DNA from 3 places in the Lysinibacillus sp. NPDC047702 genome. Region 3 is predicted to be linked to each of the others. Evidence: riboswitches for the same ligand, from Rfam matches in the RefSeq annotation. Region 3 holds a riboswitch; each other region holds the start of a gene.

Region 1 (11,234 bases), on a different contig from region 3:
TTCAGCTTTATACGGATATTTTAACAACATTCCATGACCAAGCACTATTTTATCCTATATCTTATGAAACAAATAATGTGATTTATCATCCATATATGAAGGATTTTGCTCCACGTGCATCTGAATATGATATTCCTTATGCACAAATGGATAAAGAAAAATAAGTGAAGAAGAGAGAGTGTGTCTATCAAGGGCATCTCTCTTTTTATCATAGGATTGACTAGGAAGTGACAGCATGTACGAATCGCTATGGATGTTTTGTTTAAAAAGAATTTTCACATTGCCCTTTGTATTATTAGGCGTATCTATCCTGACCTTTGTATTTATTCGTTTCGTTCCAGTGGAGCCTGCGGAGGTTATTCTTAGATTGGCTAGAGTTGCGCCAACAACAGAGGCCATTGAGACATTACGCGAAGAGCTTGGAACAGACAAACCTTTTCTTATTCAATATCTGCTATGGGTAAAAGGCGTTTTACAGCTAGATTTTGGTACATCCTTTGTTAGTAAATTGCCTGTGGCACATGAGTTATTTGCTAAATTACCCGCAACCATTGAATTAGCTACCGCGGCATTTGTATTCATTTTAGGATTAAGTATTCCATTAGGGATCATAAGCGCACTGTATAAGCATTCCATTATCGATAAAATAATTAGTTTGTTTACCATTATGAGTGTTTCGATTCCTACATTTTGGCTAGGATTTTTATTACTCTATCTATTCAGCTTAAAACTAGGTATCTTCCCGACAAATGGAAAGGGAACACTGACTCATCTAGTTTTACCCGCACTAGCCTTAGCTTTACCCACCATTGGACTGTTCGTTCAGGTTATTCGTTCATCAATTATTGAGGAATTACAGCAGCATTATGTTCAATATGCACAACTAAGAGGATTAAAAAATTCTGTTATCCTTATACGTCATGTTTTAAGAAATGCTGTTATACCGTTGACAACATTGCTAGGGATGACACTTGGTAATTTACTAGGTGGTGCAGTAATAGTGGAGCAGGTTTTTAGTTGGCCAGGACTTGGCAGGTATTTAATAGAATCCATAATCAACAGAGATTACCCAGTTGTACAATGCTATGTATTAATTATTGCCGTTATTTACGTGCTTGTAAATTTATGTACCGATTTATTACATCGTCTATTGGATCCTCATCTGATGATGAAGGATAGGAGAAATTAAGTGAGCCTAGAACGAAAAGAACATGTACATGTTAAAAGATTATTTAGTCTATCGATACTTGTAGTCATTGGCTTACTGGGACTGTTTGCTCAAATTATAATGCCACATGACCCTTTAGCAGTAGATATATCAAAGAAATTTTTAGACCCTTCATGGGAATATCCATTAGGTACAGATCATTTAGGAAGATGTGTCTTGTCACGCATGCTTTTAGGTATTCGCTATTCTTTAGGCTCAGCTATCGTCATTCAAATGATAGCTATTTTGTTAGCTGTCTTAGTGGGTGCTTTTGTCGCACTGAAAAGAGGTCTAATAGATTTCCTATTTATTCGAATATGTGATATTTTATTAGCTTTTCCTACACTTGTACTAGCATTTGGACTTTTAGGATTATTAGGACCTAACTTAAAAAATGTGTTATTGGCACTTATTTTTACACAACTTATTTATTATTCAAGAATGATCCGAAGCTTATTTATTGGGATGAATGAAAAAGAGTTTATTCAAGCTGCTAGAATTAGTGGAACTTCAGGGATTAAATTAATCAGCCGTCATTATCTCCCCAATATTCTACCACCTATCATAACAATTGTTGCGTTAGATATAGGGAAGGTTATTTTGGAAATTGCCGGATTCTCCTTTATTGGACTTGGTGTACAGGCTCCCATCCCTGAATGGGGAATGATGGTGAATGAAGGAAAACAATACATCCGCCAGCATCCTGAATTAATGCTTTATCCTGGACTTGCCATCGCCCTTGTAGTGCTATTATTTAATCGTTTAGCCAGTAGTCTGAAGAACCAGTAAAGGTGAAGTTATGAAAAAAATTTTAGAAGTGAAAGACTTAACAGTAAAAATCGGCGAGAAGAATGTATTAACCTCTATCAATCTATCTGCCTATCAAGGACGAGTTTTAGGGATTATAGGGGAAAGTGGAAGTGGTAAGACAATGCTTTGCCAAGCTATCATGCAAACATTACCCACTTCGGCACAGATCACACAAGGTCAAATCCTCTACCAGCAAGAAGATTTATTGACAGTCTCAGCAGCTAAATTGAGAGCTTATCGTGGGAGACATTTGTCTATGATTATGCAAAATCCGTCTTCAGCTTTTGATAGTATACAAACCATCGAAGGGCATTTTCGGGAGACATTAAAAGCTCACTTCGTTATGACTAAAAAAGAAATAAGGCAGATCGCCATTGATGCCATGAATAAAGTTAATTTACCTAATCCAGAGCAACTTTTGCATTACTATCCTTTTCAATTAAGTGGAGGAATGTTACAGCGAATGATGATCGCTTTATCATTGGCCATACAGGCAACCCTATACATTGCAGATGAGCCAACAACAGCGCTAGATACAGTCAATCAAAAACAAGTATTAACATTGTTTGACCAAATTCGCTTGGAAACAGAGGCTACTATTATTCTTGTGACACATGATTTAGGAGTTATTGCTGAACTAGCTGACGATGTATCTGTGATGTATCAAGGTGAAGTTATTGAGCAGACGAATGTCTTTGATTTTTTTGATGCCCCTCAGCATCCCTATTCCAAGAAACTTTTACAATCAAGAATTATGTTTTAGAGGTGAAAAAAGATGAAGCTGTTAGAAGTGAAAAATATTGAGAAGTATTATTCTCAAAGGCCGTTCATATTCAAACGAAGGCAGGAAGCTCCTGTATTACAGAAAGTAACATTTTCACTTCAGGAGGGCGAATGCTTAGGAATAGTCGGACAAAGTGGCTCAGGTAAAAGCACATTAGGTCGTATTATCTTAGGAATTGACCGACCTACTAACGGAGAAGTTCTATTTCAAGGTGTTAATCTTTATGAGGCAACAAATAAGCACAAAAAAATGATACGAAGAGATTTACAGGCTGTCTTTCAAAGTAGCTATCATTCATTTAATCCGAAGCAGACAATTTTTGACATAGTAGAAGAACCTTTTCTTAATTTCGAGCAATTCAGTAAAACAGAGAGACAACATAAGGTAAGGGAATTACTAGACTGTGTGGAGTTAGAGTGTACAATTGCTCAAAAGTATCCTTCGCAGCTAAGTGGAGGGCAGCAGCAGCGTGTTAACATCGCTAGAGCGCTTGCTTTAAATCCAAAATTGATTGTATTAGATGAGGCCATTAGTAGTCTTGATATGATATTGCAGAAGCATATTATCCAGCTATTACAAACACTTCAAAGAGATTTGCAACTTGCATATATTTTTATTTCTCATGATTTACAGGCAACACGTTTTATGTCAGACCGCATACTTGTCATGCAGCATGGTCAGCTAGTGGAAGAAATCAGGAAGGGGGAAACATTCCAGCATCCCGCTTCTCTTGAACTTTCCAATGCTATTTTGCCATCGCACCCCCAGGTAAGAAGTAGTAAGAATAATAGAGAATAATGAGCTTTCCATACTATCTATTATATAAAGTGTATTTGAAAAAATCGCCAAAGATAAATCACATTTGCCATTTTGAATAACACATTTAACCCCATCCCTAATTTGGAACGGGGTTATTGTTATTTTACGATTGCTTGGTAAAAGAACTATGTAAATCCCACAATTTATCTCCCAGATTTTCTAAAATAGCTTTTGTTCTCTTTTCTATATTATCTGGAAGCTCTTTTCTGCTGAAATATGTAAGATTCAAACTCTCACCATCCTTCATTTCTAATACACCATTTACGTGTTTAGCTAAATAAAGATGTATGACCGTATATGTTTCATCACCATTAGGATATTGAAAATAATAATCCGGTCCTGAAAAAACACCTATCAATTCAAATTCATTAGCCACGAGTCCAGTTTCTTCATGAAGTTCACGGGAAGCAACCTCCTCTAAAGTTTCGTTCAGTTCCATTGAACCACCAGGTAATCCCCAATTAAATGTATCTGAGCGTTTTTGAAAGAGAATTTTCTTGTCATTGTTTACCACAAGGATTGTCGCTCCGACGCTTATAATTGGTCTGCTACCGAACTGCTTTCTTAATTCTGAAATATACCCCAAAATTTCCACTCCTACTAAAAATTTATTCATATAAATAGTTCTGCTTTGCTAAATAAGAAACCTCTATTTTCTTAATTACTTTTGAAAGTAGGCTAGTTTCATCCCTTAACAATCTTTTTTTGTACGAAATAATGCTAAAAAATATAGAATAGTTCTTTAAAAATGGAAAATAGCTTTTGATAAACTGCCTTTTCTGAATTTTACCTATATTGATTGTTTTTGAATCTCTATGATAAGGTTAAAAGACAAATTGAATATGCTAAATTTTGGTGGTTCAAGTGAAGTGATTTCATTTGATTAAAAGGGAAGTTGGTAAGAGTCCAACACTGTCCCGCAACTGTATTTAGGAGCTCAATAACAATACCACTGTTTTGTTTATCAAAATGGGAAGGCGATATTGTAGCGTTGATCATAAGTCAGGAGACCTGCCACTAAACAAGCATCAATTGACCTACGAGGATAGGGAGGTGTTAGCTACAGTATGATTATTGTGAATTATTGTAAATTCGCTGTTTTTTACTCTGTCATGTATTTGTAGATTAACAACTTCTAAAAGGATAGAAGTTGTTTTTTTGTTGTTCTTTCGCGCTTGAATGTTAACGCTTACAAGAATGAATAAACAAAGGGGCTGTAATGTATGGAGTTAAATTATTCACCAGGTCTAGATGGAATCATTGCCACTGAGACTAAATTATCTTTTTTAGACACAGTACAAAGTCAAATTGTTATAAGAGGCTATGACTTGATTGAATTATCGAAGCGATATTCTTATTTAGACATTGTGCATTTACTATTCAACGGAGAAATACCAGCTATTGCGCAACAGAATGAACTGAAAGCCATTTTGAAAACAAACTATCAGGTTCCACAAGAAATTTTTCATATTTTTAAGCTATTGCCAAAGGGAACACATGCAATGGATGGGCTGAGAACTGGGATATCAGTATTAGCAGGCTATGATCAGCAAATCGATGATCGTTCTACAGAGGAGAATTTAAAGAGAGCCTTTAGACTTTTAGGAAGTATGCCAAATATTGTAGCGAATAGCTATCGTGTACTCAATGGACAAGAGGTAGTAGAGCCCGATAGTAATCTTTCTTATAGTGCGAATTTCTTTTACATGATTACTGGAAAAAAGCCAACAGTGCTGGAGGAGGAAACTTTCGATCAATCCCTTGTTCTATATAGTGAACATGAAATGCCTAATTCTACATTTACGGCTCGTGTTATTGCCTCTACACAATCCGATTTATATGGAGCTTTAACTGGAGCTGTAGCATCATTGAAAGGAAATTTACATGGTGGAGCAAACGAGGCTGTGATGTATATGCTTCTTGAAGCAAAGACAGTGGAAGGCTTTGAAACATTGCTGCAAAAGAAAGAAAAAATCATGGGCTTTGGTCATCGTGTATACATGAAGAAAATGGATCCACGTGCACAAATAATGAAAGAGGCATTAAGTAAATTATGTTTAGAACATGGTGACGATCTATTATATCGCATGTGTGAGGCTGGTGAGAAAGTAATGGTGCAGGAAAAAGGATTGTATCCAAATTTAGATTACTACGCAGCACCTGTATATTACATGCTTGGACTGCCTATTGAAATCTATACCCCAATTTTCTTTAGCTCTCGTACCGTCGGCTTATGTGCACATGTGATTGAACAGCATGAAAATAACAAGCTGTTTAGACCTCGCGTTCATTATATGGGCGAGCGTCATAACCTTGAAGAAGTAACAGTGTAATCAACATATAACAACTCGCCATAGTACTGATGGACATTCTGACCAATGTCCATCAACTTACTAGTATATCAAATAGAGGTAGTGAAAGGAAGATATAGATGATAAAAACTAATGAAATATCTAAGACAGATCAATTATTAAGCGATATTGCAGATTATGTATTAAATACTACGATTACCAGTGAAGAAGCCTATGAAACAGCACGTTATGTTTTATTAGATACTTTAGGCTGTGGAATTTTAGCCTTACAATATCCTGAATGTACAAAGCTTCTTGGTCCAGTTGTTCCAGGGACAATCGTTCCAAACGGTACACGTGTACCAGGTACCTCTTACGTTTTGGATCCAGTGAGAGGAGCTTTCAATATCGGCTGTATGATTCGATGGTTGGATTATAACGACACATGGCTTGCGGCTGAATGGGGACATCCTTCTGATAATTTGGGTGGCATTTTAGCAGTTGCGGATTATTTGAGCCGTGAACGTATTACACAAGGCAAAGAGCCTTTAAAAATCAAAGAAGTATTAGAAATGATGATTAAGGCCCATGAAATCCAAGGGGTTTTAGCATTGGAAAATAGCTTGAATCGTGTAGGATTGGATCATGTTTTATATGTAAAAATTGCGACTACTGCTGTTGTTACAAAAGCGTTAGGTGGAACACGTCAAGAAATTATTAATGCATTATCAAATGCTTGGATTGATAATTCCAGCCTACGAACATATCGTCATGCACCTAATACAGGGTCAAGAAAATCATGGGCAGCAGGTGACGCAACAAGCAGGGCTGTACAATTGGCTATGATGGCAATAAAAGGAGAAATGGGGTATGCAACTGCATTATCAGCACCTGGATGGGGTTTCCAGGACGTACTCTTCAAAAAACAAGAACTAAAGCTGGCAAGATCACTTAAATCTTATGTTATGGAAAATGTGCTCTTCAAGGTTTCTTTCCCGGCTGAATTTCATGCACAAACGGCTGCCGAATGCGCTGTGCATTTACATGAAGAAGTGAAAAACCGTTTAGAAGATATTGAAAAAATTGTGATTACAACACATGAATCAGCCATTCGCATTATAGATAAAGAGGGACCACTCAATAATCCTGCTGACCGTGATCACTGTATTCAATATATTACAGCAATTGGATTAATGTATGGCGACATTATCGCAGATCATTATGAAGATGACGTGGCTGCAGATCCACGTATAGATGAACTGAGAAAGAAAATGGTTGTTGTTGAAAAAGCACAATATACCATCGATTACTTAGATCCAGACAAACGTTCTATTGCCAATGCTGTGCAAATTTACTATAAAGATGGTTCATCATCTGAATTAATAGAATGTGAGTATCCATTAGGTCACCGTTTCCGCCGTGAGGAAGCATTCCCTAAAATTATTGATAAATTCCAACGAAATATTAGTACTCATTATTCATCAAAGCAATTGAATAAAATAAAACAGCTATGCGCGAATCAAGAGCTTATTGAAAATAGCTATGTTCATGAATTTGTTGAATTATTTATTTAATTAGAGAAGGGAGGTTTTTGATAGATGGCATGGATTGTGAATGAAACTGTTTCACAAAAACAACTGGCTGAACAATTTCAAGCTTTCATAGCTCATAAGGATATTTTACAAATACCTGGAGCTCATGATGCTATGGCTGGTTTAATGGCTAAAAAAGTAGGCTTCGAGGCATTATATCTATCTGGAGCCGCCTATACCGCGAGTCGTGGCTTACCTGATTTAGGTATGATTTATTCGAATGAGGTAGCAGAACGTGCTAGAGATATTATCCGAGCTACAAATTTACCAATGCTAGTGGATATTGATACTGGCTTTGGTGGTGTATTAAATGTGGCACGTACAACTCGTGAAATGGTAGAGGCAGGTGTGGCCGCAGTTCAATTAGAGGATCAAAATTTACCGAAAAAATGTGGTCATTTGAATGGAAAAACACTTGTAACTCAAGAGGAAATGATTCAAAAAATAAAGGTCATAAAGCAAATAGCTCCAACCTTAGTTATTATCGCACGTACAGATGCGAGATCTGTAGAAGGTTTAGAACTAGCCATCCAACGCGCAAAAGCCTATATAGCAGCTGGGGCTGATGCAATTTTTCCAGAGGCACTGCAAAATGAAAAGGAATTTAAACAATTTTCAAATGAAGTAAATGCACCATTATTGGCAAATATGACTGAATTCGGACAAACACCCTATTATACGGCCAAAGAATTCGAAAATATGGGCTATTCTATGATTATTTATCCAGTAACATCCATGAGAGTAGCAGCCAAAGCCTATAAACACGTATTTGAATTAATAAAAAATACAGGAACTCAAAAAGAAGCTATTGAGGATATGCAATCTAGAAGCGAATTATATGACACGATTTCCTATTACAAATTCGAGAATTTAGATACTGAACTAGCTAAAACGATACTACCCAAAGAGGAATTAAAAGGGTAATTTAAATGAGCAGAAGTTCTTGTCTGTATTAAGGACAAGAACTTCTAGTTAATCATTAACTCCATGCAATAGGTTTGAATATCGAGATTATTCACTAAGTACCCAAAACATTTGCACTTTATGCGATAAATGAATAGATTGTATGTGCTTTTTCAAATGGTATTGTAGCAAGAACTGAAATAATCTTGTAGAAGTATTAATAATTAATAAAGAATCAATGCATATATAAAAGGTCTTTGCTAAAACTTTTTTGAAGGAATGTATTGTAATTATTACTTAGTAACTTTAATATAAGTATATAATTATATATAAATTTAATTACCTCTAACTAGTCAGGGGATTTTATTTAAAATTATATATAAGTATATGGTTATATAAGGAGTGCAGATAAATGGAAAACACACTAATTGAAAAACAATTAAAAGCAGCAGCTGACTTAAATCGCATTAAATTACTTGCATGTATGAAACATGGGGAGGTATGTGTATGTGATTTTGTAGATGTTCTAGGCATTTCACAACCCGCAGTTAGTCAGCATCTACGAAAATTAAAGGAGGCAGGCATTATTACTGAGCGAAAAGTAGGGACATGGAAACATTATCGTCTAGTGGAAGATCAAACCCCACTGATGAAGGGGATTTTAAACCAAATTCAGCCTTTAAATGGGTGTAATTGTGTTTCTGATTGTTGCCATGAAGGAGAGAAATAAATGAATAATGAACCCTTAACTAAACAGCTATCTTTTCTAGATCGTTACCTCACGCTTTGGATATTCCTTGCAATGGGAATAGGGGTTTTATTAAGTGTCATCATGCCCGATATTGGTGAAGCATTAGAGTCCATGTCTATTGGCACAACATCGATACCGATTGCTATAGGGTTAATTGTGATGATGTATCCACCATTAGCGAAAGTGAAATATGAGGAAATGTGGCGAGTGTTTAAGGATTGGAAGGTGCTTCTACTTTCACTTTTTCAAAACTGGTTACTTGGACCATTTTTGATGTTCTTTCTAGCGATCATCTTCTTACGTGATTATCCAGAGTATATGGCTGGGCTCATTATGATTGGATTAGCTCGCTGTATTGCAATGGTGATTGTATGGAATGATCTGGCTCGTGGAGACCGTGAATATGTAGCTGGTTTAGTTGCTTTTAACTCCATTTTTCAAATCGTGACGTATTCGATTTTTGCTTACTTTTTCTTAAATATATTACCTGGTTGGTTTGGTTTAGAGAATTTTAATGTATCCATCTCCATGTGGGAGATTACCAAGAGCGTACTTATTTACTTAGGCATACCATTTGCTGCTGGGTTTCTCACACGATGGATCAGTATGAAAACAAAAGGAAAACAGTGGTATAAGGAAAAGTTTTTACCAAAAATTTCACCACTTACTTTAATAGCACTTCTGTTCACAATTGTGATGATGTTTGCATTAAAGGGTGAGAAATTAATAGAGTTACCACTTGATGTAGTAAGAATTGCTATTCCATTATTTATTTACTTTGTGGTCATGTTTGCTATTTCATTCTTCTCTTCTCGTAAAGCAGGTGCATCTTATCCTGTTACAGCAGCCCTATCTTTTACAGCAGCTAGTAATAATTTTGAGTTAGCCATTGCAGTAGCTGTCGGTGTTTTTGGACTTCACAGTGGAGTGGCTTTTGCTGCTGTTATTGGACCACTTGTTGAAGTACCAGTACTTATTGGACTTGTATGGGTTGCTTTACGCTGGCAGAAAAAATATTTTAAAACCATATAAGGAGGATTTTAGATGAAAAGTGAAGATAATATTCGTGCAAATGTACGTGAAAGCTATGCGAAGGTAGCATTGAAATTAGACAGTACACAGGGATGCTGTACGCCAGCTCCTAGCTGCTGTAGCCCAAAAGGAAATCAAAATGTTTCCATTGAAGAGATTTCGCAAAAAATGGGCTATACAAAAGAGGAACTAGCTTCTATCCCAAACGGAGCAAATATGGGACTTAGCTGTGGCAACCCTCAAGTTATCGCGGACTTGATGCCTGGAGAAATTGTTGTCGATTTAGGGTCAGGTGGTGGCTTCGTTTGCTTCTTGGCTGCCCCAAAAGTAGGAAAAGACGGTCAGGTAATTGGCATTGATATGACACCTGAAATGATCTCTAAGGCACGTCGTAATGCAGAAAAGCCTGGATATGAACAAGTAGAATTTCGTTTAGGTGAAATTGAGCACATGCCAGTTGCTGATCATACCGCTGATATTATCATTTCAAATTGTGTGATCAATCTATCGCCAAACAAACCACAGGTATTTAAAGAGGCATACCGTATTTTAAAAACAGCTGGTCGTTTAGCAATTTCAGATATTGTGTTAACAGCAGCCTTACCAGAGAGTTATTTATTAGATATGAATCTATATTCTGGCTGTGTCTCTGGTGCCATTTCAATTGAAGAATACAAAACACTTTTAAGAGATGCAGGCTTTACTAATATCTCAATCATACCAAAAGATGAGTCAAAAGAATTTATCCGTGAATGGGAACCTCATTATGATTTAGAAAATTATATTGTCTCAGCAATTATTCAGGCCGTTAAAAAGGAAAACGAATAGAGATAACCTTTAAACACGTGAACACGATTATTATCCAACCAAATAATGAGATCAGTGGTAGATTTTATTTAATTTATTGAAAGAGCAAAAACCATGGAGAAGTATATCTTAATCCTTGTATAATTTATATTATTCAATATTATTTCAGAGGGGGGATATGATGATTCAAGGTTCTTGGAGAGCATTGTTATGGATAGGTTTATCAGAATTATGTGCT
Region 2 (11,234 bases), on a different contig from region 3:
CAATCGCTGGTTGGTCATATATTTCGACTTCTTCTTATGAGGGCTATGTAGTAGATTCTTATTTAAGCACAAAAAATTCTAATGCAACAACAAATAGTAAACCAAGTAGTTCATCAAACTCTAATTCTTCAAGCAGTGGCAGTAACAGTGGTAAATCATACTATAAAAACTGTACAGAATTACGAAAAGATTATCCAAGTGGTGTAGGTGCTGGTCATCCAGCTTATGATAAGAAGCATGATCGTGATGGCGACGGTTGGGCTTGTGAAAGATAGTTAAATGTATGAAATAGTTTCAATGATTTTTCTTATATGAAAGTCAAAAAAGAAATAATAGAATATCCAAGATTAAAGGCCACTCTACTTGGGGTGGTCTATTACTATTCACTCTGAGTGGCATCTATAATCTATGGAAATAAGCAATTTGAATTATATAATTTAAGGTATTTTCTCTTAGATTATATCCCTTGAAAAGTATTTATATGGTAAATTTGGTATGTAAAAATATTTTAAGAATATTTATTAAGAGCTCCTATTAGTATTCCAGAAAATGCGAAAATAAAGCTACAATCCAAAAAGAGGGTATGAACAAATATCTTACAAATGGAACGATGAAACTTATAAATATGAGGTTAGATGGCACACCAGAACACCAGGAGCTCTTGAAAATCAGGGTAATACATGGGTAGTTCAAAGAACGATACCAGGGAACGGAGGGGAGAAACCAAAAACTTTCTTTAAAATAGGCGAAAATGAATGGATTGAGGGATATAAATGGACGTTGCTATTTCAGCGAGAAAATCAGGTAATGCAACACCTGAACAGATTAGAATTTTAGATCAGTGTCATTGGAAGGATTGAGTCTTTTGATAAATAAAAAATATTATGTTGGGTTTGAAGGTGAACCAGAACTTGCTCTAATTAATAAAGAAAATAAACTTATTATGTGGAATGGGTATTTTGAAACCATCTTAGATGTTTTAATAGAGATAAATCTTGAAAAAAAAGGGATAATCAAAGAATATTTTAATCATGAGGGATGGTATGATGAATCACCTTGGATAATCGAAAATATACCACTGACTATAGAGCAGTTAAAACATTTTGATTTAAACAAAGTACAACAATCAGACAGTATAAGAAAAGTTGTACCTGGTTTAGTCCAAGAAATTATTATTTTCCTTGAAAATGCTGAAAATGTAATGATTGAATATGATTAATAAACAAGACCACTCTTAATGGGTGGTCTTAATTATATGTCTTATATAGGTGTAGGTGTACCCCCACCAACCCAAATCGCAGTAATTTGCCCAAGGGCTGTTAAGGTTGCTGTACCCCCACCAATTGCATTGCCAAACAAACTGCCCACAGAGCCAGCTAAGGAAATGCCTGAGAAGCCAGAGCCATCTAACCCTGTAATGGCACCAACAACAGCTAAAGTGATGACCGCGATTTCCTTTGTTAATGGAACTACTGCAGCAAGACCAACACCGAGATCATTGACAATGCCATGGGAGGTAGCTGGTAAGTGTTCTCCAATAATTTGTGTGAAGCCGGCATCTCCAAGATAGAAGAAGGCGGCGATTGGAATTACGGGTCCAAAAACCTTAAAGCCGAATTGGAATCCTTGAATCAAATAGCTTGTAGTCTTTTCAAGCCCTTCTTTTTTATGTGCAACAACACTAAGCAGAAGTAAGATAAAAACAGAAGTCCCACCGATTAAGGCAGTAGCATCCCCACCTTGTAGCTTGAAAACTGACATTGCGATAACATCTAGTACAAAGGCGATTGGAATAAGCACGGCAAAGAAACATTTTTGTCCAACAGACAGTAAATTTTTCACTGTTACTTGCTCCATGTTGTCTGCTGTATCATTGGAGGTGTTTAGCAGCAAAGTTCCTCGTTTCATATCTCGTCTTAAAAAAATATAAGCAGCAATTGTCGTTACAACCCCCATAGTGATAACGAGAGGGATGCTGGCTGAAACAACTTCACCGACTGAAATCCCCGCTGCATCCGCAGTAAGCTTTGGAGCCCCCTGTATAACAAAATCACTCGATAGTGCAATCCCATGTCCAAACAAATTCATAGCCATTGCTACACCTAGAGCTGGGAGACCCGCACGAATCGCAACAGGTAAGAGTACCGCTCCTAACAATGCGACAGCAGGTGAAGGCCAGAAAAACCAGGAGATAAACATCATTAATAGACCAATCGTCCAATAAGCAAGTGCAGGTGTTTTAATGATTTTTGTAAACGGAGCAATCATGACCTCGTTAATACCAGAAGTCATCATCACCCGGCTCATGGCAACAATAATAGAAATAATAAGAATGGTCGATAACAGCTCTGTAATGGCATAAATAAAGCTGTTAAAAACACCACTAATGGATGAAGTTAAATCGCCAGTAGCAACAATCGCCAGCATGAAAATACCTAGTACACAAATGAGGGTGGTATCGCGACGTTTAACCATAAATCCAATGATAAGCACAATAAAAACAACATAAATCCAATGGAGAGCTGTGAATTCAATCCCCATATGTTTCCCCCTCAAAATTCAATATGATGCTATAGAATATGAAGAGAAAAAAAGTTGGTGATGATTTTTAAAAATTTTGACTTAAGTATCATTCTAAAATAATAATCGCTAAACTAGCATAAAGATTTGATACTGAAGGGGTTCGAAACCCATTTAATTAAGATATTGCTGTTTCTCGTTCACAAGAATTTGTTTTAGCTTTCTTAAATTCTCGATTACGATGTACGATTCTTTGGTGATTTCTGTTAAATACTTTTCGGCTTCTACTTTATTACCATGATTGTATGCTTGTACGGCTTTCTTCGCTATATCATGTACATAAATAAATGGTCGTTCTAAGTCCATATAAGCACGTTCATTCCCAAACAACTTTTTACCTACGCCATAATACCATTCACCAAGACGTGAATCACGAGGGGAGCCAATGTCCTGCTCTGTTATTGACCCAAAGTCAAGTAACAGATTATATATTCTCCATCGCCATAATAAGTGATCCGTAATTGCTAGTTCAATAATATCTTCTTGCCCTATAATGAAGTTTTTCGAAATGGTCGAAGAACGATAATCCTCAATCATTGTACTTAACTTATATATTGCAGAGCCTGTATCGAAGACAATTTTCTTACTTTGCTGCATGCTCTCCGTGAGATTATTGTTACTCTCTGTAATATTAGATGCAGATATGGCCTGTACTTTCGCAATTGAGGCGATTTCTTCAAAGCGTGTTCCTTGTTGCTGTAGGTTTTTATTTAATTCTGTAAGAGTTTCTGTAATATGTAACGTATCTACTACGCCTTTGTGTAGATCCTGTGAGAACTGATTTGTTAACGTACTGATATTGTTCGTGATGTGTAATAACTCTTGAATATCAGTGTTAATTGACTGAACAGATGTCTTCGTTCCATCCGCAAGTTTACGGACTTCCTCTGCTACAACAGCGAAACCTTTACCAGCATCACCCGCACGAGCTGCTTCAATCGATGCATTTAATGCAAGTAGGTTCGTTTGATCGGCGATACCCTTAATAAGTTCCATTAGTTTTGCTACACTACTAACACGTTCTACTAAACTTTTAATATCCTCCTGCATCATTTTCTGACCCTTGTCTGTTGTTTGTAAAATAAATGATACATGTTGTAATGATTCTAAATCTTGATTTAACTCTTCTAAAGCCTTTTTTGTATCATCAGAAATATCACCGATAGAAGTAGCAACTTCTTCAATGTTTGCATTTAAATCACGCATTGAATTATTCGCAGCAATAATATCCTCTTGTTGTACATCTTGAAATTGCACAAGTTCTTTGATGGTGTCAAGCTGTGTATTATACAATATTATTTCCCCTAAACCGTTGACAACAGAGCTTCCTTGAATTTCAATATATGTTTCTACGATTATTTGTTGATCAATCGTTACTAAGCTATCGTAAGCTAATAGGACATTAAGCATTTTTTCTTGATTATGTGATAGGTTGGACACAATTAAAGGGATGATTAGTTGGTTAAATAATGTGTACGCTGAAATCATCCAGTTTGGTAATACCCCAATACGTGCATGTGTAAAGGCAATTTTACGACGTTTAAATACATATTCTATATTTAACTCATCTTCAAATAAGCTAATGAAGTGCGCATCAAATAAGCCTTTTAAACGATCAATGGTCGAATGTGTGCTAATAACATTTTTAAACTCAGGAATTTCTAATAACCGATTATAGAATTTATCTAAAATGTCTTTACGGTTATCTTGGTAAATAGAACGTAGAAAGCTTACTGAGTCTCTTCTAATTTTAGTCAATGCGAGGAAATCTAATTTTTCTTGAAAGCGTTCGTTTGTTTGGATATCTGAATAGTTTGTCTCAGAAAAGTAATTAAAATTCTTTGGTTTTTTTTTTGCAAACATCATAGTTTTTCTAGCCCCTTGTATTTTTTTAATCCATCTCATTTCACAGGTCAAAACTGCTGGATTACATTCCGATTAATGGAAAAATTTATTAACATAGATACTGATCTATTATATAAAATAATTCTCATAAAATTCTCAAAAAACTAAGGAAATTGTAGTAATGAAAAAATATAAAAGAATTTTTATCCCAACGGTATTTTTATTAATGTTATTCAGTTTATTTATCTGTAATCAATCAATAAGAACAAAGCCTTTAGGAGAAGCTCCAAAAGCACAATCAGGAGTTTTAGATCTTCGAACATGGGATTTCGATAAATATGGATTAGTTAAATTAGAAGGAGGGTGGGATTATTATGAGGGAGATTTCCTTACAGATTCTCACATCAAAAGCTATTTGATTAAACAAATCTTATTCAGGACAAATAACATGCACCTTAGAGATGTATTTTATCTTGATTCAGTAAATTGATTTTTTGCGAAAATAAAGCGTCAGTGGTAATTACGAACACAAATAGATTTATTACTTCTGCTAATAGGTGAATTATACCGGTTTGATTGATGGAGAATTTATATTTATTCTCACCACATTAAGAGAATTTTTTAAACAACAACATCAATTACATAGTAAGCCAACAATATCTCACTTAAACTAACTGGTGACTGAGGAAGGAAATGGTATAATTAAAAAATGAAAAATTATAAGGTTGTAAATTTATTTTAATTAAAAATGTATCTATAATGGATAATCTTCTGTAAAAAATTGTAGCTGTATATAGCCAAATACATACAAGAAGAATAGAAAAATGTTGGCTCCTTTGAAGCTGTAGTGCAGTTCAATTTATCATCACCAATTATAATTCGAAAATAATTAGTTATAGGATGGTATAGACACCAAAGATGGGAGTATAAAAATATGAAAGCAATAATAGATCAAAGGAAATGGCACTGGTTGGACTATTTTTTATTTCTTATGCGTACGATATGGTTTACATATAATGGATATGCGATATTCATTAGTACGATTGGTTCAGAAAAGTGGATTTTACTTTTATGGGCTAGTTGTTCTTATATAATACCCCATCTATTTTATCGACCCGGGCTTATAAAGTTCCAATATTATTTAATGACCGAGGTATTGTTAACTGGTTCTTTGTTTATTTACTTATCAAGTCAGCATGAAATTTCAGTAACTTATAGTTTTCTACTCGTGCCTATCTTAACTATTGCTTATGCTTGTCAAGTTAAGCCATTAATTTGGTTAGGACCTTTCTTAGTAGTTGGTACATGGGCCAGCAGTCTCTTCATTAATAAGGATTTCTTTGCACTTTTTATTGACACAATTATTTTTTATGGTATTGGTTTTTGCTTAGGTAGGATGACTATTGTCAATAACGCTAATAAAGAGTTAATTGCCTCTATTGAAGAGAAAAATAGGGATTTGGAATATTATTCGAAAAAGATTGAGGAACTAACAATTAGGGAGGAACGAAATAGAGTTTCTCAAGATTTACATGATACAGTAGGCCATATTTTTACATCAGTCATAACAAGTTTAGATGCACTTCCTTTTCTATATCGAGCAGATAAAAAAGAAGCAGAAAAAAGTATAAAGGAGATTTCAGATTTAGCACGAAATGGATTGAACGATGTGAGAAAAACAATTCACCATATGTCGCCAATGAATCATCAAACTCTTGTTGAATCGGTGAAAGAATTGATTGCTGATTTTATGAAACATACAGCAACAGATATAAAACTGAATGTTGAAGGTGAAGCTACCAAAGTTAGTGAAAGAGTAAAATTTGTTATTATTCGTTGTATACAAGAAGGGCTTACAAATGCGAAAAGACATGGACAATCAACTTTTATTAAAGTAAATATTTCATTTAAACAAGAAGAATTAATTATTCTTATTGAAGATAATGGAAATGGTTGTGAGGAATTGAATTTAGGATTTGGATTACGCTCAATGAAAGATCGAGTATCAGCATTAGCTGGGACAGTTAACTTTTATACTAAATTGAATAATGGTATGAGAATAACATGTAATATACCAATGGCAAAGGAAGTTTAATGATGGTGATTAAAGCAGCAATAGTTGAAGATCAAGAGATTTTAAGAAAAAGCTTAAAAATTGTAATTGAAAGTATTTCTGACATTGAGATTGTTGGAACTGCGGAAAATGGAGAAAAGGCAATTGCTTTATGCGAAAGGGAAAATCTTGATATTCTATTAATGGATATTCAAATGCCAGTGATGGATGGTGTAAAGGCAACAGATGAAATAAAAAAACGTTGGCCACATATAAAAGTGATAATACTAACTACTTTTCAAGATGTTACTCACGTTTTAAATGCATTAAACGCTGGTGCAGAGGGGTATATATTAAAGGCTGTTGATCCAGAATTTTTAATTCAGGGAATTAAAATGGTCTATCACGGAGGTTCCCTCATTCCTCAACAATTAGCAAAAGAGGTATTCGGTCAGATCCAATTAAATCATAACTCACACTCGGATCAAGACCATAACGCTATAAATCATCCATATGATTTAAATAATCAAGAAATAAAAGTTCTCAAATGTTTAACCCAAGGATTGTCCAATCAAGACATTACAGAAAAAATGTTTCTTTCCATGGGTACTGTGAAAAATTATGTTTCTTCCATTTATTCGAAATTGAATGTAAAAAACAGATCTTCCGCTATTAATAAAGCCATGGGAGAGAGTCTTATAGAAGATAAGAAACATTAAGTAAAAGAGTGTAGATAAAGTCGATGTAAACTTTATCTACACTCTTTTTTTGATTGCAGCCCCTTATTTTAAATATTAGTCAAAGGTCATAATTTGTCGTTTTATTTATGACTTATTAGTGACTTACCGGCACTACAATATATTACTTTTCATTTGTAGAGTATTGAGTATGAGGAGGGATTAGATGAAAAATTTAAAGAGATTAATAAAATATGTCGGTGTATTCATTATTATAATACTGGTAATCGCACTTTTCAGGCCTACATGGACTTCGAATATAAAAGGGGATAACAGTATTAACGTTCTAGAACAAGTTGAGATCAATGGTACCAAACAGCAAATCATGATTAGAGGCCGTGATCAAAATAACCCAGTCATTATATATGTACACGGGGGGCCGAGTGTGTCCGAAATTCCTTATGCCAAGTACGAAGACTTATTAGAAAAGGATTTCACGGTCGTTAATTATGATCAAAGAGGAAGCGGCAAATCGTATCAGTTTAATGAGGATTATTCTAACTTAACAGCAGATGTACTTGTAGATGATTTAATAGCACTTACAGATTATATTTCCCAACGTTTTGGCAAAGAGAAAGTAATATTAATAGGCCATTCTTATGGAACATACCTAGCAACTAGGGCTTCTTATAAAGCTCCAGAAAAATATGAAGCCTATATTGGAATTGGTCAGGTGAGTAATATGCAAGAAAGTGAAATAGATAATTTGAATTATACAATAAGTGAAGCGAAAAAAGCCGGAAATACAGAAGATGTGAAGTACTTAGAGGGAATCGCTGAAAAAATACATGCTGGAGAGTCAGCGGCTCCAAGAGGTTATGTAGGGAAGTACGGCGGCGCTACAAGACTTATTAATATGTCGGATGGCGATATACTATTAAGTCGTGAGTATAATTTATTGGATTTTATTCGCTATAACAATGGAATAGCTAAGACACAAGCACAACTTGTTAAAGAGGTTTTTGATAAGCCACTACCTAAGATAGTTACCAAACTTGATTTACCATTTTATTTTGTAATGGGTAAATACGATGCTATGACTTCATATAATGCAGCAAAAAATTATTTTGATGTAATGGAAGCGGATAAAAAAGAATTTATTTCTTTCGAGCAATCAGCTCATTATCCACAATTTGAAGAGAAGGAAAAATTTTATAGATGGATGTGCGAAACATTTAAATAGGTAAGCTTTGATATCTGTCGGAAATCTTGATTGGGAATATTCCTCTTAAGGGATATAATATGTTACAAATGGGAAAATGATTATTTAAAAATAGTTTCTTTTATAGTTCGAAAAATGGTAAAGTGAAAGAAGTCTATGATAGTTTAATAGACTGTGAAAGAGAGTATAATCTTATAACAGCAATTAGATTATATAAATTATTATCCTCAGTTATAAGGATTTGTCTCTATTTATTCGGTATAGAATAATTTGTTAGGATTTATTAAAAATCAAAATTAAAACAGTCTATTATTCTTCTTCGGAATAAGGGCTGTTTTTATGTAAAGATTATTAGTAGTAGCTTATGCCTCTATATTTTTGATGTTATATTCCAAAAAGGTATTTACATAATTATTTCTTGCATAAGAAAGGCAAGAAACGGACTTTAATCTTTAACATTAGTTGATTAAGGAAATACATAGTGTTACATATTTCTTTATCAGTTGTCTATTATTGTTGAAATAATAGATGGACTATTGTTCTATAGCGTTAAGCTGCCTAGCTATCAACTTGCTTAACATCATTTGGCGGAAAATATCGAATAATCTTACTATTAAGAAGTCTCTAATCTAGATTTACTTTTATTTTGAAGGATGGTACACTTAGTTCTATTGGAAAAACAATATATTGTGTTTGTTTTATTCGGGTACTACTATATGTAGTTTAATAGGGAAGTTCGGTACAATACCGACGCTGTCCCCGCAACTGTAAAGCTGACGATGATTTAAGCCACTGTGCTTTCGCATGGGAAGGAAATCAGAGAGTGAAGCAAAGCCAGGAGACCTGCCTATATAAAACACAACAATCATTTCTTCGGGGATTAAGAAATGGGGACGTAGCTATTTTTATGTATTTTTAACGTTTCCATTTTAGGCTATCTCTCTTGAAGGGAAAGCCTTTTTATATTATGAAAAGAGGGATTTATTTGAAACTTTATACGAAAACAATTTGCCCGAAATGTCTTTGGGTAAAATCTGAATTACAACGAGTAGGAATTGAAGCAGAAATTGTGAATATAGATCATGATGAAAAAGCAAAGCAAACTATTATGGATGCAGGGTTTTTAAGTGTGCCAGTTCTTGAATATAATGAGACATTTATAGGGGATGTTAAGGAAATTGTTTCTCAAATCGAGCTGATTACACTATGATCGTCTATGCTAGTCGTACAGGAAATGTCCGAAATGTTGTCTCTAAATTAAGGGGGAAATCAATGGAACTTTCTGAGGAATTACTGTTGGGTGAGCCATACCTTTTAATAACATACACTGACGGATTAGGTGATATCCCTACTAAAGTGGCTCGTTTTTTAGAACAAAACGGGAATTACTGCAAGGGTGTAGTTGTAAGTGGCAACAGTAACTTCGGCCATACGATTTTTGGCGCTGCTGGTGAGAAAATTGCAGCAAAGTATCATGTGCCTCTAGTACGTAAATTAGATTTACGAGGAAATCAAAATGATTATGAAGCAATACAAACGTTTTATGAAATGAGGGTAATCGCATGAAAACATATTTAAAGCTTAATAATGATGTACTGAATCGTTATAGTACAACAGGTCAATTAGAGTTAGAAAAGGATCGAGAAGCAACACGCCGCTACTTTTTAGAATATGTAAACGTGCGTCTACGTTACTTTATTGATATTGAGGAAAAAATCCGTTATTTAGTCGATGAGGGTTATTATGAAAAAGCATTTATCGATATGTATGAAATGGAATTTATTAAAAAGCTGTACAAAAAGGCATATGATTATCATTTCCGTTTCCCATCCTTTATGAGTGCGAGTAAATTTTATGATAGTTATGCTATGAAGAGCCGTGACGGGGAAGAAATTTTAGAAAAATATGAGGACCGTATTGTTATTATTGCTTTGTATTTAGCACAAGGTGACATGATCTTAGCAGAACGTTCTGTTGAAGCGATGATGGAAGCGTATCAGCCTGCAACACCAACAGCTTTAAATAGTGGAAAAAAAGCACGTGGAGAACTAGTAAGCTGCTTTAAATTATCAATGGATGACTCAATGAATAGTATTGCTGAAAATATTGGTTATTGCTTGGAGCTATCACGCCTTGGCGGTGGGGTTGGAGTAAATTTAACAGATTTACGTCCTTTGGGTGATCCAATTAAAGAGATTCTAAATCGTGCAAGTGGTGTAATCCCAGTAGCGAAATTGCTAGAAAACTCTTTCAGCTATTCCAATCAACTAGGACAACGAAATGGCTCGGGCGTTGTCTATTTAAATATTTTTCATGCTGACATAGAAAATTTTATTTCATCCAAAAAACCAAATGCTGATGATAAAATTCGCCTAGCAACTTTATCAACAGGAATTATTTTACCAAGTATTTTCTTTGAACTGATGAAACGTGATAAAGATATTGTATTGTTTAGTCCATATGATATTTTTAAAGAATATGGTAAACGTATGTCTGAGATTTCAATTACAGAAATGTATTATGAGTTACTGGATAATCCGAATATTCGTAAAATTAAGCGCTTGAATGCACGTAAACTTTATACAGAGGTAAAAAAAGCACAATTTGAATCAGGCTATCCATTTGAAATTTTTGATGATAATGTCAATAACGTGCATCCGCTTAAAAATATTGGTCGTGTGAAAATGTCAAATTTATGTACAGAAATCTTGCAAGTTCAAGAAACAAGTATTATTACTGACCAAGATGTGCCGAATGAATATGGGCTAGATGTATCTTGTAACTTAGGGTCAATTGATATCCATGCAGCAAGCAAAGTAAATGATTTCGAAACATTAGTTGATACAGCTATGCATTT
Region 3 (11,234 bases):
TTGGGGTCAGATCACTAATCCCCAAGGAGTCACTCAGTCTACACTCCAATCAACCACTGCTCATTCTTATGGTATATAGTGAACAATAAAACTAAGCCTTAGTATTAACTATTATTGTGCAAAAATGAGGGTCAGTAACCACACTTTTGACATGAAGAAAATATACAAAGTTTCACACTATTCTTAATTGGAGTGTAAAACTACTCGACTTCTGTAGGATAAAGAGACAGACGAGAAACTGAGGCCAACATGATGTTGATCACAAAAGTCTTTGTTGATGTCGCTACGCTTTCGAACCGATAACTTATCACAGGACGTGACGCACTTAACCTTCGTTCCTTTAGCTCGTCGCTTGCCCACAAAAAGCTTTATTCTTGCAAAAGCGAAGCGTCAGCGACAAAGTAGCTTGGAACCGAAATCCCTTCATTTTAACGCAATATTCACTAAAATTCACTTGACCATTTTGATTTATTACTTACCTATTTCTGAATTTTTTGAACAGCACTACAAATCGCAAATTTTACATGCTCATATGTGAGACCGCCTTGAATAAATGCTGTGTATGGCGGACGAATTGGACCGTCTGCTGTAAGCTCGATACTCGATCCCTGAATAAAGGTACCGGCCGCCATTATGACATCATCCTCATAGCCCGGCATATAGGCTGGCTCTGGTGCATAATGGGCATTTATTGGTGAGTTCGCTTGAATTTCACGACAAAAGGCAATCATTTGTTCAGCCGTTTGGAATGAAACAGATTGAATTAAATCAGTACGTTTTACATCGTAGCTTGGTGATGTAGACATACCGATTTCTTCTAGCATTGCAGCTGTAAAAACTGCACCTTTTAGAGCTTGTGATACAACATGTGGCGCTAGGAAAAAGCCCTGATAAAAATCGCCAAGCGTATTTAATGTTGCACCTGCTTCAGCACCAATACCTGGTGACGTCATACGATAGGCACATTTTTCAACTAAATCAGCACGACCAGCAATATAGCCACCAATTTTCGCTAAGCCTCCCCCTGGATTTTTAATCAGAGAGCCTGCCATTAAATCTGCCCCTATCTCTGTCGGTTCCTGAGCCTCTACAAATTCTCCATAGCAATTGTCGACAAAGATGATAGCCAGTGGTGCTAATTCACGGATTTTCACGCACATATCAGCAATTTCTGTAATAGTAAAAGATGGACGTGTTGCATAGCCCTTTGATCGTTGAATAGCAATCATTTTTGTATTCTCTGTAATAGCGGCCTCTACACCATCCCAATCAATCATTTGATTATCCATTAAATCCACATGACGATAACCGATTTTATAATCCTTTAATGAGCCAGTATCCTTGTCACCGCCATCTACTATGGATTGTAATGTATCGTATGGTTGCCCTGAAATATACAGCAATTCATCACCCGGTCGTAACACACCGAATAAACTAAGTGTAATAGCATGTGTCCCCGAAATTATCTGTGGACGTACAATGGCAGCCTCCGCTCCGAAAACCTCTGCATAAACACGCTCTAAATTATCACGTCCCTCATCATCATAGCCATATCCATTAGAAGGGTGTAAATGATAGTCACTCACTTGATGTTTCCTAAAAGCTGCAAGCACCTTTTGTTGATTAAAGAACGCCATATCGTCTACCTTCCTATGAAAGGGGCGAACCTTGTCCTCTATTTTGGAAGCTAACGCTAACGTTTCTTCTGTTAAATTCGTTGTAAAAGTCATTCGTTCTTCTCCATTCACATTTATTCAATCACGGGCACATATACCCACAAATTGAAGTTTTCACTTAACTCCTATCCCATCTTAACAATTTGTAGATGTGTCTGCAAAACTTGCCTATTGTTTCTACTCGTAATATGCGCTAAGCTAATGTGCGGACTTCTTTCATTATTTCCGATATTTTGACTACAAAATTCATAGATTCTGTTACATTTAATAGAATTCTTTAACGTTAATGAGAAAGTACAATATTTTTCAGAAGGGGTGAAGGGATGGCTTGGGAGGTTTTTAGTATTATCGGAACAATTGCCTTTGCTATTTCTGGGGCAATTATCGCCATGGAGGAAGAATACGATTTATTCGGTGTTTATATACTCGGTATTGTCACTGCCTTTGGTGGTGGGGCAATTCGTAACTTGCTTATTGGCCTTCCTGTTACAACGTTATGGGGACAGGATATGATGTTTCAAATTGCGCTTGCGGCGATTACTATATTTTTTATTTTCCCACATCATCTAATTCAGCATTGGCATCGCTGGGGAAACTTCACAGATGCAATTGGCTTATCTGCATTTGCTATTCAAGGTGCCCTCTATGCGGTAAAGCTCGATATGCCAATTAGTGCGGTTATTGTAGCTGCTGTCTTAACTGGTTCAGGAGGCGGGATTGTTCGGGATCTATTAGCAAGACGCAAGCCTCTCGTATTACGTGATGAAATTTATGGTGTTTGGGCAGCTCTTGCAGGACTTGTGATTGGTTTAGAAGTTTTAACAGGCGACCTCTTTTTATATGGATTATTTGGAATAATTACAGTGCTAAGAGTTCTTTCCTATATGAAGAAATGGCGTTTGCCTTTACGAAAGCTGAATCGAGCATAACCATTTTATGAATAGTAACAAGCCCAAATAGTTCGATTAAATGGGCTTGTTATACTTTTTGCTGCTGCCAAGAAATGCCTCAAGCAAATATTTTTTCAACCATCAGCATTTATAAATAGAAAGTGTGCTTCATTCATTCGTTTCTACTAGCACTACAGATTCCTCAAGTGTAGCCATGTTTTTAATCATGGAGCATGCTGCCTCTAAAATTGGAAAGGCTAAAGCTGCACCAGAGCCTTCTCCTAAACGCATATTCATATGTAGCATTGGTTCTACCCCTAGCAACTTGGCTGCTATTTTTGCACCTGGTTCTTCTGAGGCATGGGAAGGAATGATGTAGTCCTTTACTTTTGGCTCAAGCTCAAATGCTATGAGGGCAGCAATCGTAGAAATAAAGCCATCAATAACAACAGGCTTGCGATTTGCAGCCGCAGCAAGTACAATTCCAGCCATAGCACCTATTTCTAGGCCACCAACTTTTGCAAGAATATCAATAGCATCGTGGCGATTGGGCTTGTTTAATGCAATAGCATGTTGAATAACCTTCACCTTATGCGCAATTCCCCCCGCTCCCACACCAGCGCCCATTCCTGTTACTACATTTGGATGACAGGCATGAAGCACGGATAGGATAGCTGCACTTGGGGTAGTATTCCCAATACCCATTTCTCCAGTTCCAAGAATATCCACTCCATTTTTAATTTCGCTCGTTGCGACTTCAATTCCTACTTCGATGGATTGAATAGCTTCCTCTCTTGACATAGCTGGACCCTTTGCCATATTGTCTGTTCCATATTTGATTTTCTTTAGAATGACTCCAGCATCAAGTGGTAAATCTTCTTTTACACCAACGTCGACCGTTACAATTTTGGCATTGGTTATGCTGGCGATTGCACAAACACCCGTTAGCCCTTTTGGAAAATTCATTGTTTGTAAAAAGGTTACCTTTTGTGGATTGGAAGTAACATCCTCCTCACAAACACCGTGATCTGCTGCACAGACAATAATTGCCTTGCTCTCAATTTTAGGAAATAATTTTCCTGTAATACCAGCAAGCTGTACAGCAAGATTCTCCAATTTCCCCAAGCTTCCAGGTGGCTTGCTCAGAGAGTCTATATATTCCCTAGCTTTCTCCATCATACGGCTATCCGCATTTTGAATTTTTTTAATCGTTTGCTGTAATAATTGCATGAAACTATTCCCCTTTCTATCTTTCGAGACAATATAAAAAGCCTGCAGTTTATTCATCACAAATAAACTACAGACTTTTCCATCGTCTATATAATCGAAGCAATTAGGCAGGTCTCCTGGCTTAATTTCAACATTTCATAGAACCTTCCCAGCACCATGCTAGTGGCATTCTCTATGAAACTCCTTTTTACAGTGGCGGGACCGCTAAAGACTCTCACTTTATTCCCTATTCTCCCATAATGGGCACCCAATGCTATTATGCAATTACTTTAAATTTACTGTAAAGATTTCTTGCTGTCAATATGACGCCTTTAAAGTTCTTTCTCATCGATTTCACTAATAAAGGTCGCACCAAGCAATAGAATGGCTCCTATTATTTGTATCACAGTCATTTTTTCTCCTATAATCACCGTTGAGATAACCAATGACGTTAGAGGGTCAATATAGCTTAGAATGGCTATACTTTGCCCCTTTAATTGACTCATTCCCAAAAAGAAAAGATAGAAGCCTATACCAGCATGGACAATACCCAATGCTATAAGTAAACTAATGGATTTTATATCGATATGCATGATTTGGAATCCATTTGTTCCAGAAAGATAAAGTGCCAGAAATAACGCTGCTAAAGAAAGCTGCACAATTGTGTTAGCAGGCTCTTTAAGTCCATGAATATACTTGTTGACAAAGGTTACGAATGTATAGAAACATGCTGCAATAAGCCCATACACTATACCGATATCCTGCCCATTTTCTCCTGCAGCTTGGCTATGGACAATAAAGAATAATCCAACCAGCGCCACACAGACATAGAAAATTTTTCTTAGATACAGTTTTTCCTTTAATATAATCGGTGATAAACAAATCACTAAAACTGGCGCAAAATAATAACTAAGCGCTGCATTTGCAATGGTTGTTTCTTTGTATGCTTGAAAAAGAAAAATCCAATTCCCACATAATGCTACACTAGATAGTAGCAATGGCCATATATTAGGCAGAATAGATGCTTTCGTTATTTTTTCTTTCTTTGCGATGAAAATTACCAATAAAAAGCAAGAGCCAATGACACTCATCCAGAATGCAATTTCACTGGATGGTAGCTGTATATATTTTGCAAAAACACCGACAGCTCCAAAGATAATCATAGATAAAACAAATGCAAATTTTCCGCTCACTTCTGATTCCTACTTTCTACTTATATAGTTTTTAGCCTATACAGTAGAATCTATTGAAAGAAGAGCAAGCTAGTGTGGAATGCCTTAAACAGTAGATTCTACTGTAAAGACATTGTTGGAGGTGCTATTGATCGGAACATATTACTCATCCCATCCTTTCTATGTTCAACCGGACATTCTATAGTTATTTTACCGAAACCCACGTACTATTTAAATAGTTCGATATTTGGCGGGTGTCATCCCAACATATTTTTTAAATACTTTACTAAAATACTCTTCATTACTATAGCCCACTAACGAAGCAATTTCATTATTTCTTTTATTACTATGAACTAGTAGCTGCTTTGCCTTGTCAATTCTAAGCTCATTTAACAGGTGGATGAAATTTTTATCAATGCTTTTTTTAATTAATATACTTAAATTTGCTTGGCTTTTGTTAAATATGCCTGATAAATAATTCAAATCTAACTGTGGATCATCAAAATGTGTATAAATATAATCGACTATTTTTTTCCCTAAATCATCCCTATTGCCATGTAAATTAAGTATTTTATCTACGAGCGGCTCTATATAGCTATTTACTATTATTGATAAATTGTCTTCTTTAATCATTTGATGGTGAATACTAATAATTTTTTGGGCACTGTTATACGTTTCAAAGCAATTGAAATGAATGCTATATTGTAATAAGAACGTAATCATGAATTCTAATCTTTGCTGAAAATCAATGTTTGTATTTTGTAAAACCCCTATAAATTCTTGTAATTTTAACTCATCCGTAAGAATTTGATTATCAAAAATGGATTTTCTTTTGTTTAGCACAGTGCCGCTTGTATTTAGATGCTTCTTCAGCAGTAACTCTAGCACGGCTTGATTTACATCATGTAAGTCTTTTCTTTGCAGAACGATATGATGATCCTGACTATACGACAAAACAAAATCGGTATTCATAATCTCAATGTGCTCCCCAAAAATATTAAAATAAAATAGCTCATGAGCGTGTGGAATTCCTATATTTTTTGTTTGATTGATGCTGATAACAAAGTATTCAAATGAATAGATATTACTATCCGTCATTTGTTGATCAAAGGCCAATATTAAATTTAATAATTGATTATATTTGATAGCATAATCTACTTGTCTCTTCATGCTCAATGCTTCCATCGTTTGTGAAAGCTTTAGCTTTAGATTTTTATAATCAATTGGCTTTAAAATATAATCCTCTGCCCCAATTTGAATAGCACTTTGCAAATATTGAAAGTCATCATAGCCAGATAGAAAAATCACCTTAAATTGATGGAACTTTTTTAGCTCCCATACAGCCTCTATTCCACTCATACCAGGTAAATTAATATCCGATAAAACGATGTCAGGGGAAATATCCTTAGCTGCCAGTAACATGTCTTCCCCAGTTGCATAAGAAAAGACATGTAGGGATTCAGTAAAATTTCTGTTGATAAAAAAGCTTAGTCCCTCTCTAATAAAGTTCTCATCCTCTACTATAAATATATTCATAGAGCTCACCTCACCGTTAGAAGACATTATTTCTTATATGGTAATAGAATTCTCGACACAAAATATTTTTGTTCGTTAACTAGAACTGTAACACCATATGCTTCTCCATATTTTATCTTTAATCGTCTATTTACATTTTTCAATCCAATGCTGCCCTCATGATTTTCTTCATTTATTTTTTCATTTAGCATCGCTATTTGAGCAATGTCCCTATATTCGCTATTGTTATAAATATCAATTACGACATCATTTATTTTTCGATAAATATCAATATTTATCGATATAGACTCTTTATAGCTGTAACCATGCTTAAAAATATTTTCAACGATTGGCTGAAGTGTAAATTTTAGAATAGCATTTTGTAATAAATCATTATCTTCTATCTGAATATGAAATACTAAATAAGAAACTCTGATTTTCATAATATTAATGTATTCTTCAATAATCTCAAGCTCTTTTTCAATTGTTGTTTCCTTTTCACTATTGCCCGTGTTATATCTAAAAAGCTTTGCTAGTCCAACGCTTAAAGTAGAGATCTCCTCAACCTCATGAATCATAGCTAATTGATTGATATTGTCTAAGGTATTGTAAAGAAAATGTGGATTAATTTGGCTTTGTAAATTATTTAATTGTGCTTCATAGTTTTCTCGAACATAGTCTTTTTCCTTTTCTACCATATAAGCAATTGTCTGATTTAATTCTTGATTGGCGATATTCAACTCATCATTAATCCAAGCAGACTTCTTCTCAATATCTTCAATATGATAAACTGCTTTTCTATAAGAGGTAATACGCTCAATAAGCATTTGCAAAGTCGTACTAATTTTATTGGAATATAAAAATGTGATAATAGTTAGCAGTAAAGTGGAGGCAATTGCAAAGGCCATTAAATCCTCCTTTTTATTATTCAGCTCTTTAAAAATGGAATCAGATGTAGCAATAACAACATAGTAACAATTATTAAAGGGATCAAATGAATACATCAGAATTCGTTCTACATTCAAATAATCAATTTTATAGTAATTGGTTTTCTTGGGCTCTAATTTACGAAAATACTCCTCATGCTCTGATATATGGGAATTCGTGCTGAATCTAATATCCTTCTGCTCAGTTAATAACAGGAAATCAGAGTAGCTGCCCCAAATTGAATTTAACACTTCATGATATACCTTTGTGCTTGCTTGATTATTCTCAAAAGACGAATTAAAATAATGAATTTTTTTCAATACCTCTAGTCTTGTTTCTATTAAAAGCTTCTTTTGATATTCTCCAACATTATTTATATAAATCACTGTCATCATAAAATAGGGCAAAATAAATACAATGAGGGTAAGAATAAGATATTTATATTTTAACGATAAATACATTATTCTCACCCCTGTCTAGTTTCTTAGGATTGTTCCTCTTCCCAGATCGATTGGCCGCTAGATACACCACCATCAATAACTATTTCACTACCCGTAATATAGGATGCTTCCTCGCTCCCTAAATAATAGACTAATGAGGCGATTTCCTCTGGACGTCCTAATCTTTTTAATGGTACATACTTTGCCTGATCCTGTGGCGTTTTATTTGATTTTTGTGCCGCATACTCAATCATTTGTGTTTGAATATATCCTGGATGAATGGAATTCACTCTTACATATGGTGAAAATTCCATTGCTGCGTTTTTTGTAAGTGTTCGTATGGCACCTTTAGTTGCTCCATATATCCCTAGACCTTTTGCACCAAAAAAGGCGGCATTGGAGGAAGCATTAATAATCGAGCCATTTTCCTGTTTATACATAATAGGTGCAATATATTTTAAAGCTAAAAAGCTACCCTTCACATTAATATCAAACATAGCCTGAAACTCTTTATCTGTAGTTGTAGCTATATCATTCATGACAAATATCCCAGCGTTATTAAACAATACATCAATTCGATAGTCTTTGTCATGTATATATCTTTGTAATGATTTCCAGTTACTCTCTTTTGTAACATCTAATTCTATAAAATCAACTTGAGCACCATAAATATTACTTAGCCTGCTACTTTCCTCTACATTAATATCACATGCGAGGATATGAAAGCCCTCCTGATAAAATTTATCGAGAGTGGCTCTGCCAATACCAGCAGTAGCTCCCGTAATTAGAATACGCTTTGTCATAAATACCTCCATCAATAATCTTTATTTCGCAATCCAGCCTCCGTCAATAACTAGCTCACTGCCTGTCACAAAATTTGCTTCATCACTCGCTAAATATAAAACGCCATAGGCTACATCCTGAGGTTTTCCGAGCAATGGCAATGGCGTTACTTCCTTCATCCATTTCGCTTTTTCGCTATTCTCAAAAAGATCTCGTGTCATCTCTGTTTCAATCATGCCAGGATGCACAGAATTCACGCGGATATTGTATTCTGCTAAATCCATTGCCGCTGCCTTTGTTAAGCTTCTGACAGCTCCCTTTGAGGCATGATAGGAAACATAGCCTTTTTCACCGATAATTCCATAGACAGAAGAGATATTAATAATACTTCCTGCTTGCTGCTTCATCATGTGCTCTGCGCATTTTCGAACGCCTAAAAAAGTACCTGTCGCATTAATGGTCATAACCTTATTCCAACCCTCTAAATCCTCATGTATCACTGAGCTTCGAGAAGGGATGCCCGCATTATTCACTAAAATATCTAAGCTCCCAAATAATTGGATGGTCTTTTTGATAACAATCTCCCACTCTGTCTCAGAGGATACATCATGTTTATGCACGAAAAGATTATCATTTCCTGTGTGCCGTTTCCTCAAAAGCTCTAATGCCTCTTCATTAATATCTGTTGCAACCACTTTCGCTCCCTCTTGTAAGAACAATTCAGCCTCTGCCAGCCCTTGTCCATTTCCCGCACCTGTAATAATTGCTACTTTATTGTGTAAGCGCATTTTATTCATCCTCTCTATTTCTGAATCTTCGAACGTCCATAAAAATCGATCATAACAGCGACAATAATAATGGCGCCTTTAAAAATAGATTGCCAATAAGTACTGATAGAAAGACTATCAAAAACATTTGAAATCATAATTAAAATACTTCCACCAATAAATGTTCGCCAAATTGCACCCTGTCCACCTGAAAGTGAGGTACCACCAATAACGACAGCTGCTATTACATCCAAAACAATTGATTCCCCTATATTTGCCTGACCCTGTGCAAGTCGGGAAGATAAAATGATACCGCTCATGGATGCACATAGACCACAGATGATGTAGGTGCTAATGATTAGTCGATTTGTCTTTAATCCTGCTAATCTACTAGCCTCACTGTTGCCTCCTACTGCATATAATGCCTTACCATATAGTGTGTAAGAGAGAATTGTTCCTAGCGTAATAAAAATAACAGCTAGAATAATGACAGAAACGGGAATTGGTCCTATATAATGAGAACCGAAAAATTTATAGGCTGGGTCCTTCACAAAAAATGGCTGTGCCTTCGAATATACTAATGCAAAGCCAGTGAAAATAGAGCCTGTACCCAGTGTTGCTACAAAAGGAGGTACCTTTAAATAAGTGATTAAAACACCGTTTAACAAACCAGCAATAAGACCAACCGATAAGCCGACAATCACTGCTACAAAAATAGATGTGCTATCTACTAAGCTTGCAGAAACAACAGCCGTTGCAGCATATAATCCTCCGATAGACATATCTAAACCGCCAGTGATCATAACATAGGTCATTCCAGCAGCCATTATGCCAATAATCGCTAATTGACTTAGCATATTTAATATATTAGTAGGATTTAAAAACCCATTGTAAACAATTGAGGAGATAATAATCAGCACAACAAATGCGAAAACTACTCCATACCTAAACCCTATATTTTTAATGTTCCCAAAATTCAGACTTCTATTTCTGGAAGAAGTCAATTTCTGTTCTTCAGATAGTTTATTCATCATGCCTGGTGACTCCCTTCCAAAAACGTTGATTCAACGATTTTATTGACACTAATGTCCTTGCCCTTTAGCTCACTTACAATTTCTCCTTTAGAAATAACAAGTACACGATTGCTGACAGCAACCACCTCTTCTAGCTCTGAGGAAATAATAATGATACTCATACCTTGCATCGCTAACTCCTTTAATTTACGTAACACATCTAACTTAACACCAACATCGATCCCTCTAGTAGGTTCATCTACTATTAAAACCTTCGGATTAACACTTGTAACCTTTGACAATAAAACCTTCTGCTGATTTCCTCCCGATAAATTTTTAACAATGGAATTAATGGGTCTTGTTAGCTTAAACTCCTGTATATATTGTTGAGCAAGTTTTTTTGATTTTTTAGTAGATAAAAAGCCATAGGAACCAATGCGCTTTAAATCAATTAGATTAATGTTTTCATGTACCTCAAAGCCTAAATGAAGTCCTGTTTTTTTCCGGTCCTCTGGGGCTAATACGATTCCATTTCCAATTGCTTGTCTAGGCGTAGAAGGTATTTTAACTGACTCCCCCTGTATTTTAAGCGTTCCTTTACAATTTTCGCCTAGTCCATAAAGCGTGTTAGCAATTGCGCTTCTGCCCGAGCCCACTAATCCACCCAAGCCTAAAATTTCTCCTCGCTTTAACGTAAAGGATATATTTTTTAAAAAGTGGAAGCTCTCCAAATTTTCAACCTCTAATACAATCTCCTCTGAAGGAATTTGATTTGGATACTCCTGCACTAAAATTTCTTTAAAATCGCTGTCGATTTCCTCTCCAAGCATAGCATGTACAAT

What was found. Region 3 has a riboswitch for cobalamin ahead of cobT (nicotinate-nucleotide--dimethylbenzimidazole phosphoribosyltransferase). Riboswitches for the same ligand answer to the same signal wherever they lie in the genome.
Region 1: it holds a riboswitch for cobalamin, as region 3 does, so the genes downstream of both, mmgD (citrate synthase) here and cobT (nicotinate-nucleotide--dimethylbenzimidazole phosphoribosyltransferase) in region 3, are expected to answer to the same signal.
Region 2: it holds a riboswitch for cobalamin, as region 3 does, so the genes downstream of both, ACQKIM_RS16445 (glutaredoxin family protein) here and cobT (nicotinate-nucleotide--dimethylbenzimidazole phosphoribosyltransferase) in region 3, are expected to answer to the same signal.

The regions. Positions count from the first base shown of each region.
Region 1 covers NZ_JBNNMG010000013.1:34,008-45,241, reverse strand. Annotated here, with positions in the region: gene nikA (nickel ABC transporter substrate-binding protein) at 1-164, shown strand, start outside; gene nikB (nickel ABC transporter permease) at 236-1,189, shown strand; gene ACQKIM_RS09195 (ABC transporter permease subunit) at 1,190-1,996, shown strand; gene ACQKIM_RS09190 (ABC transporter ATP-binding protein) at 2,007-2,780, shown strand; gene ACQKIM_RS09185 (ABC transporter ATP-binding protein) at 2,793-3,599, shown strand; gene ACQKIM_RS09180 (NUDIX hydrolase) at 3,724-4,206, opposite strand; cobalamin riboswitch at 4,460-4,653, shown strand; gene mmgD (citrate synthase) at 4,844-5,953, shown strand; gene prpD (2-methylcitrate dehydratase) at 6,052-7,485, shown strand; gene prpB (methylisocitrate lyase) at 7,510-8,427, shown strand; gene ACQKIM_RS09160 (ArsR/SmtB family transcription factor) at 8,819-9,136, shown strand; gene arsB (ACR3 family arsenite efflux transporter) at 9,137-10,189, shown strand; gene ACQKIM_RS09150 (arsenite methyltransferase) at 10,202-11,017, shown strand; gene ACQKIM_RS09145 (MFS transporter) at 11,178-11,234, shown strand, end outside.
Region 2 covers NZ_JBNNMG010000035.1:7,186-18,419, forward strand. Annotated here, with positions in the region: gene ACQKIM_RS16405 (SH3 domain-containing protein) at 1-275, shown strand, start outside; gene ACQKIM_RS16410 (hypothetical protein) at 866-1,219, shown strand; gene ACQKIM_RS16415 (hypothetical protein) at 1,261-2,541, opposite strand; gene ACQKIM_RS16420 (protoglobin domain-containing protein) at 2,695-4,446, opposite strand; gene ACQKIM_RS16425 (hypothetical protein) at 4,607-4,915, shown strand; gene ACQKIM_RS16430 (sensor histidine kinase) at 5,360-6,520, shown strand; gene ACQKIM_RS16435 (response regulator) at 6,523-7,197, shown strand; gene ACQKIM_RS16440 (alpha/beta hydrolase) at 7,382-8,398, shown strand; cobalamin riboswitch at 9,065-9,242, shown strand; gene ACQKIM_RS16445 (glutaredoxin family protein) at 9,363-9,587, shown strand; gene nrdI (class Ib ribonucleoside-diphosphate reductase assembly flavoprotein NrdI) at 9,584-9,943, shown strand; gene nrdE (class 1b ribonucleoside-diphosphate reductase subunit alpha) at 9,940-11,234, shown strand, end outside.
Region 3 covers NZ_JBNNMG010000007.1:80-11,313, forward strand. Annotated here, with positions in the region: gene ACQKIM_RS05290 (aminotransferase class I/II-fold pyridoxal phosphate-dependent enzyme) at 480-1,730, opposite strand; gene ACQKIM_RS05295 (trimeric intracellular cation channel family protein) at 2,000-2,605, shown strand; gene cobT (nicotinate-nucleotide--dimethylbenzimidazole phosphoribosyltransferase) at 2,735-3,796, opposite strand; cobalamin riboswitch at 3,886-4,062, opposite strand; gene ACQKIM_RS05305 (DMT family transporter) at 4,108-4,968, opposite strand; gene ACQKIM_RS05310 (response regulator) at 5,179-6,483, opposite strand; gene ACQKIM_RS05315 (sensor histidine kinase) at 6,510-7,850, opposite strand; gene ACQKIM_RS05320 (SDR family NAD(P)-dependent oxidoreductase) at 7,874-8,632, opposite strand; gene ACQKIM_RS05325 (SDR family NAD(P)-dependent oxidoreductase) at 8,654-9,400, opposite strand; gene ACQKIM_RS05330 (ABC transporter permease) at 9,415-10,413, opposite strand; gene ACQKIM_RS05335 (sugar ABC transporter ATP-binding protein) at 10,410-11,234, opposite strand, start outside.